Linked DNA regions of Phenylobacterium zucineum HLK1. The protein of the gene in region 1 interacts with the protein of each later gene in a pairwise test. Links are inferred from orthologs where the notes say so. Each region holds a gene or a part of one and is shown on either strand. Other genes may lie near its edges.

Region 1 (3,242 bases):
TGGTTGAACGGCAGGCCCTGGGCGAAGCGCCGCAGGTTCTCGACCACGCGGCCTTTCTGGCGGTCGATCCCGACGAGGCTGTCGAGGGCGAGGGGATAGTCCGGCGCAGGGTGGAAGGCGCCCGTCTCCGGGTCGTGGCGGAACAGCCGCGCGCCGTCGAAGGCGGCCGGCGTGCGCGGCGGCGGGGCGAGGCGTTCGAGGGCGTCGGCGATGCGCTCGAGAACGGGTTTCAGCTCGGGGTCCATCGCCGCGAGGCTTAGCCGCCCCCAGGTTCCATTGCAAAAGCGGGGCGCTGCGCATAGCTTCCGCCGACTTTCGAACGGGGCCGCAGGAAGCGGCCCCGCCCGCAATCCGGAGAGGCCATGTTCGCCACCCCTGCCTATGCCCAAGCCGCCGGCGGCGCCGCCGCTGGAGGCCCCGAGGCCATGCTGATCCAGTTCCTGCCGCTGATCGCGCTGGTCGTCCTGTTCTACTTCCTGATGATCCGGCCGCAGCAGAAGCGGATGAAGCTGCACCAGCAGATGCTGGGCGCTCTGAAGCGCGGCGACACCGTCGTCCTGTCCTCGGGCATGATCGGCAAGGTGGTCCGCGTCGAGGACAAGGAAGTCGGCGTCGAGATCGCCACCGGCGTCACCGTGAAGGTGGTCAAGTCCATGGTCGCCGACGTCCGCGCCAAGGGCGAACCGGCCGCCGCCAACGACGCCAAGGCCTAAGCGAAAAGCCCCCTTCCGATGCTGACCCTCTCGCGCTGGAAGGTTCTCCTCGTCGTCCTGTCGGTCGTGCTGGGGGCGCTGCTCGCGTTTCCCAACGTCGTGCCGCCCGAGACGCGGGCGAGCCTGCCGGGCTTCGTTCCGAAGCAGACCCTGAACCTCGGCCTCGACCTCCAGGGGGGCTCGTACCTCCTGCTCGAGGTCGACACCGAGGCGCTCCGCGCCGAGCGCCTGACCAACACGGTCGAGGACGTCCGAACCCAGCTGCGAGAGGCGCAGATTCCCTTCACCGGCCTTGGGGTGGTCAACGGCGCGGTGGCGGTGCGCATCACCGACCCGGCCCAGGTGCGCGAGGCCCAGACGCTCCTGCGCAACACGCTCGGCGCGCCGCTCGCCGGGACTGTCGGCGGCCGGGACCTGACCGTCTCGACCGAGGCCGACCAGCGCATCCGCGTGACCTTCGTGCCCGAGGCGATGCAGGCCGAATCCGCGCGCGCCGTCGAGCAGTCGATCGAGATCATCCGCCGCCGGGTGGACGAGCTCGGCACGCGCGAGCCGACCATCGTCCGCCAGGGGACCAACCGGATCGTCGTGCAGGCGCCCGGCGAGAGCGATCCCGAGCGGCTGAAGAACGTCATCGGCCAGACCGCCAAGCTGACCTTCCAGATGGTCGACGAGGCCGCCGACCTGAACGAGGCCGCGGCCGGCCGCGTGCCGCCCGGCTCCGAGGTCCTGCCCAGCGACGACGGCGCCGTGCCGTTCTATGTCGTCAAGCGCCGCGCGGTGGTGACGGGCGAGATGCTGACCTCGGCCAGCGCCGCTTTCCACCCCCAGACCGGACAGCCGATCGTCGAGTTCCGCTTCGACGGGCAGGGCGCGCGCCGCTTCGGCGACGCCACCACCCAGAACATCGGCAAGCGCTTCGCGATCGTCCTCGACAAGAAGGTGATCTCGGCGCCGCGGATCAACTCGGCCATCACCGGCGGCTCGGGCTACATCGAGGGCAACTTCACGACCGAATCGGCCAACGACCTGGCCGTCCTGCTGCGCGCCGGCGCCCTGCCGGCGCCGCTGAACGTCGAGGAGCAGCGCACGGTCAGCGCCGAACTCGGCGCCGACGCCATCAAGGCGGGCCAGATCTCCACCGTCGTCGCGTTCGTCTCGGTCGTCGGCTTCATGCTGCTGGCCTACGGCTTCCTGTTCGGCGGCATCTCGATCATCGCCCTGCTGGTCAACGGCCTGCTGATCATCGCCGCCATGAGCCTGACCCAGGCGACGCTGACCCTGCCGGGCATCGCCGGCCTGATCCTGACGCTCGCCATGGCCGTGGACGCCAACGTGCTGATCTACGAGCGCATGCGCGACGAGGTCCGCGCCGGGCGCACCGCCATCGCGGCCATGGACGCCGGCTTCTCCCGGGCCATGACCACCATCGTCGACGCCAACCTGACGACGCTGCTGGCGGCGCTGCTGATGTTCCAGTTCGGCGCCGGCCCGGTGAAGGGCTTCGCCTGGACGCTGTCCATCGGCGTGGTCACCTCGGTGTTCACCGCCGTCCTCATCACCCAGGTTCTGCTGGCCTTGTGGTATCGCACCACGCGGCCCAAGACCCTGCCGATCGCGTAAGGAGGGCCTGACCCATGTGGCCCCTGATCAAGATCATCCCGATCAAGACGAACTTCCGGTTCGTCCGGTTCGCCAAGATCGCCGGGATTCTCTCGGCCCTCGCGGTGATCGCCTCGCTGGCGCGCGCCCTGATGCCGTTCGAGCCGCCCTGCGGCGGCCTGAACTGCGGCATCGACTTCACCGGCGGCACGGTCATCGAGCTGTCGACCGCGCCCCAGCAGGTCGACCTCGCTGCGGCCCGCGCGGCGATCAACCGCCTCGAACTGGGCGACCCCCAGGTGCAGGGCTTCGGCGACGGCACCGCCGCCATGGTCCGCTACCAGCCCCCGGCCGGCGCGAGCGCCGACCAGGTGGCCGAGCAGGTCCGCGGCGCCCTGACCCAGGCGCTGGGCCAGGTGACCTTCGACGCGCCGGACGTGGTGGGCGCCAAGGTCTCGGGCGAGCTCTTCCAGAGCGGCCTGACCGCGCTCGGCCTCGCGATCCTGCTGATGCTGATCTACATCTGGTTCAGGTTCGAGCTGCAGTTCGGCATCGGCGCCGTCGTGGGCCTGTTCCACGACGTCATCCTGACGTTCGGCCTGATCGCCTTCTTCCAGCTCGAGTTCAGCCTGAACACGGTGGCGGCGATCCTGACGGTCATCGGCTACTCGATGAACGACACCGTGGTGGTGTTCGACCGCCTCCGGGAGAACCTGCGCAAGTACAAGCGCATGCCTCTGCGCGAGGTCATCGACCTGTCGATCAACGAGACCCTGTCGCGGACCATCATCACCGGCGTGACCGCGATCATGGCGCTGACGGGTCTGGCGCTCTTCGGCGGACCGACCCTGTTCGACATGTCGATCGTGCTGATCTTCGGCATCATCATCGGCACCTACTCGTCGGTCTATGTCGCCGCCCCGGTGA
Region 2 (3,409 bases), 1.2 Mb from region 1 along the record:
GTGCCGGGCCGGGTCTACCGCTCGGATTCGGACGCCACCCACACGCCCATGTTCCACCAGCTGGAAGGGCTGGTGATCGACCGGAACATCCACATGGGCCACCTGAAGTGGACGCTGGAGACCTTCACCCGCCGGTTCTTCGAGGCCGAGGGCGTGGTGACCCGCTTCCGGCCGCACCACTTCCCGTTCACCGAGCCGTCCTGCGAGATGGACGTGCAGTGCGACCGCTCGGGCGGGTCGGTGAAGATCGGCCAGGGCAGCGACTGGCTGGAGATCCTGGGCGGCGGGATGGTGCATCCCAACGTGCTGAGGAACTGCGGCCTGGATCCCGACGAATGGCAGGGCTTCGCCTTCGGCCTCGGCGTCGATCGCCTGGGGATGCTGAAGTACGGCATGCCCGACCTGCGCGACATGTTCGGGTCCGACGTGCGCTGGCTGGAGCACTGGGGCTTCTCGGCCTTCCAGGCGCCGAACCCGGCCACCGGCCTCAGCTAAGGGAGAGACGCACATGAAGTTCACCCTCTCCTGGCTGAAGGAGCACCTGGAGACCGACGCCACGGTCGAGCAGGTCGTCGAAGCCATGACCATGGCGGGGCTCGAGGTGGAGTCCGTCGAGGACCCGGCCGCCAAGCTCGCCAAGTTCACGGTCGCCAAGATCGTCGAGGCCGTGCAGCACCCCAACGCCGACAAGCTGCGGGTCTGCCAGGTCGACACCAAGGACGGCCGGCTGGAGATCGTCTGCGGCGCGCCGAACGCGCGGGCGGGCCTGACCACCATCTACGCCCCGATCGGCGCCTATGTGCCAGGCAGCGGCATCACCCTGGAGCCGCGGCCGGTGCGGGGCGTCGTCTCCAACGGCATGCTCTGCTCGGCCAAGGAGCTGGAGGTGGCCGAGGAGTCCGACGGCATCGTCGAACTGCCCGAGGCCCTGCCGGTGGGCGCGAGCGCGGCCGAGGCGTTCGGTCTGGAGGCGGTGATCGACTTCGAGGTCACGCCGAACCGTCCCGACTGGCTGGGCGTGCGCGGCATCGCGCGCGACCTGGCGGCGGCGGGCCTGGGCAAGCTGAAGCCCGAGACCGTCCCGCAGGTGAAGGGGAGCTTCCCCTGCCCGGTGGAGATCCGGGTGGACGGGACCGCCTGCCCGGTGTTCGGCGGCCGGCTGATCCGCGGCGTGAAGAACGGCCCCTCGCCCGAGTGGCTGCAGAAGCGCTTGGCCAGCGTCGGCCTGCGCCCCATCAACGCCCTCGTGGACATCACCAACTTCATCACCCACGACCGCGCCCGGCCGCTGCACGTCTACGACCGCGCCCTGATGGTCGGCGACGTGATCGAGGCGCGCCTCGGCAAAGGCCCGGCCGAGCCCAGCGCGACCGACGCGGCGAGCCCGGCCGCCCACAAGGACGAGCAGCTGATCGCCCTCGACGGCAAGACCTACGACCTGACGCCGGAGATGAGCATCATCGCCGACGCCGACGGCCAGCGCCCGATCGGCCTGGGCGGCGTCATGGGCGGGGAGTCCACCGGCTGCTCCGAGACGACCACCGACGTCTTCGTCGAGTGCGCCTGGTTCGATCCGATCGTCACGGCCCAGACCGGCCGGATCACGGGGATCAATTCGGACGCGCAGTACCGCTTCGCCCGCGGGGTCGACCCGCAGTCGGTGGTCCCGGGGCTCGAGCTCGCCACGGCGATGATCCTGGAGCTGTGCGGCGGCGAGGCGTCCGAGATCCGGCTGGCGGGCGAGGCCCCCGCCCCGCCCGCGCCGATCGCCTTCGACCGCGCCTACGTCAAGAAGCTGGCGGGCCTGGACCTTCCGGCCCAGCGCATCGACGCCATCCTGACGGACCTCGGCTTCGAGGTCGCGGGGAACGCGGTCACGCCGCCCAGCTGGCGCCGCGACGTGGAGGGCAAGGCCGACCTCGTCGAGGAGGTGGCCCGCATCGCCGGCTACGACAACCTGCCGACCGAGCCCCTGCCCGAGGTCGCAACACCGGCCGGCGGGGTGCTGACCCTGCGCCAGCGCCGCCTGCGCGACGCGCGGCGCAGCCTGGCGGCGCGCGGCTACTCCGAGGCGATCACCTGGAGCTTCATGCGCCGGGCCTTCGCCGAGCTGTTCGGCGGCGGCCAGGCCGAGCTCGTGCTGGCCAATCCCATCGCCTCCGATCTCGACTGCATGCGCCCCTCGGCGCTGGGCAACCTGATCGAGGCGGCGGCGCGCAACGCCCGCCGGGGCTTCCCCGACGCGGCGCTGTTCGAGGCCGGGCCGAACTTCCGCGGCGACGCCCCCGGCGACCAGTGGACGGCGGTGACCGCCCTCGTGGCGCCGCATGCGCCCAAGTCGTGGACCAAGACCGCGCCCGATCCGCTGTTCGCGCTGAAGGCCGACCTCATCGCCCTGCTGGACGAGCTGGGCGCGCCCCAGCTGCAGGTGGTCCAGGGCCAGAACAGCCCCTGGTGGCACCCCGGCCGCTCGGCCCGGCTGCAGCTCGGACCCAAAGTGGTGGTGGCGGAGTTCGGCGAACTGCACCCGCAGGTGCTGAAGGCGCTCGACGCCGAGGGTCCCATGCTGGCCTTCGAGGTGAACCTCGACGCCATCCCCGAGCCGAAGAAGAAGGGCCTCAAGACCCGGGCCGCCCTGGAGCTCTCGCCCCTGATGCCGCTGAAGCGCGACTTCGCCTTCGTGGTGTCGGCGGACACGCCCGCCGGCGACCTCGTCCGCCCGATCCTGGGGGCCGACAAGCAGCTGATCGCCGACGTGCGGGTGTTCGACGTCTACCAGGGCCCGGGCGTGCCCGAGGGGCAGAAGTCGGTGGCGATCGAGGTCACCGTCCAGCCGCGGGAGAAGACCCTCACCGACGCCGAGATCGAGGCCCTGTCGGCCCGGATCGTGGCGGCGGCCGAGAAGGCCGCGGGAGCGAAGCTGAGGGGCTAGCCCCACGTCCGGCGGCTGGGTTTGCGCGAGGGCGGCCCAGCCGCTAACTAGCCGCCATGCCCAAGCTTCCCGAGACGATCCGCAAGCCCGCCGCCGAGCGCTGGCTGGAGACCGGCCTGTTCCGCGCCCGCTGGCTGATGGCCCCGTTCTACGTGGGCCTGGTGATCGCCCTGGGCGCCCTGCTGGTGGTCTTCGTCAACGAGGCCTGGCACGAGCTCTCGCACCTGACGTCCATGTCGCCCGAAGAGGCGATCCTGATGGTGCTGGCGCTGATCGACCTGTCGCTGGCCGGCAACCTGCTGCTGATCGTGATCTTCTCGGGCTACGAGAACTTCGTCTCGAAGATCGACACGGGCGACGACGAGGACCGGCCGGGGTGGATGGGCACGGTGGACTTCTCGGGCCTGAAGATGAAGCTGATCGCCTCGATCGTGGCGATCAGCGCCATCGCGCTGCTGCGGTCGTTCATGCAGCTCT

What was found.
Region 2: the proteins of secD (region 1) and pheT interact in binary tests that used the Escherichia coli proteins (3 or more experiments, as listed by UniProt). The link is inferred for Phenylobacterium zucineum HLK1 from one-to-one orthologs.

What each region holds. Positions count from the first base shown.
Region 1 is NC_011144.1:2,187,129-2,190,370, reverse strand. Bases 101-3,033 are described here. They hold secD (protein translocase subunit SecD), read left to right. Parts: upstream 101-731; coding sequence 732-2,336; downstream 2,337-3,033. Other genes in these bases: secF (protein translocase subunit SecF), read left to right, coding at 2,351-3,033; yajC (preprotein translocase subunit YajC), read left to right, coding at 426-713; PHZ_RS10755 (ATP-binding protein), read right to left, coding at 101-245. Also shown: more of PHZ_RS10755, read right to left, coding at 1-100; more of secF, read left to right, coding at 3,034-3,242. UniProt on the Escherichia coli protein: Part of the Sec protein translocase complex. Interacts with the SecYEG preprotein conducting channel. SecDF uses the proton motive force (PMF) to complete protein translocation after the ATP-dependent function of SecA.
Region 2 is NC_011144.1:3,398,466-3,401,874, forward strand. Bases 121-3,220 are described here. They hold pheT (phenylalanine--tRNA ligase subunit beta), read left to right. Parts: upstream 121-508; coding sequence 509-2,932; downstream 2,933-3,220. Other genes in these bases: pheS (phenylalanine--tRNA ligase subunit alpha), read left to right, coding at 121-495; PHZ_RS16525 (TIGR00645 family protein), read left to right, coding at 2,989-3,220. Outside these bases: more of pheS, read left to right, coding at 1-120; more of PHZ_RS16525, read left to right, coding at 3,221-3,409.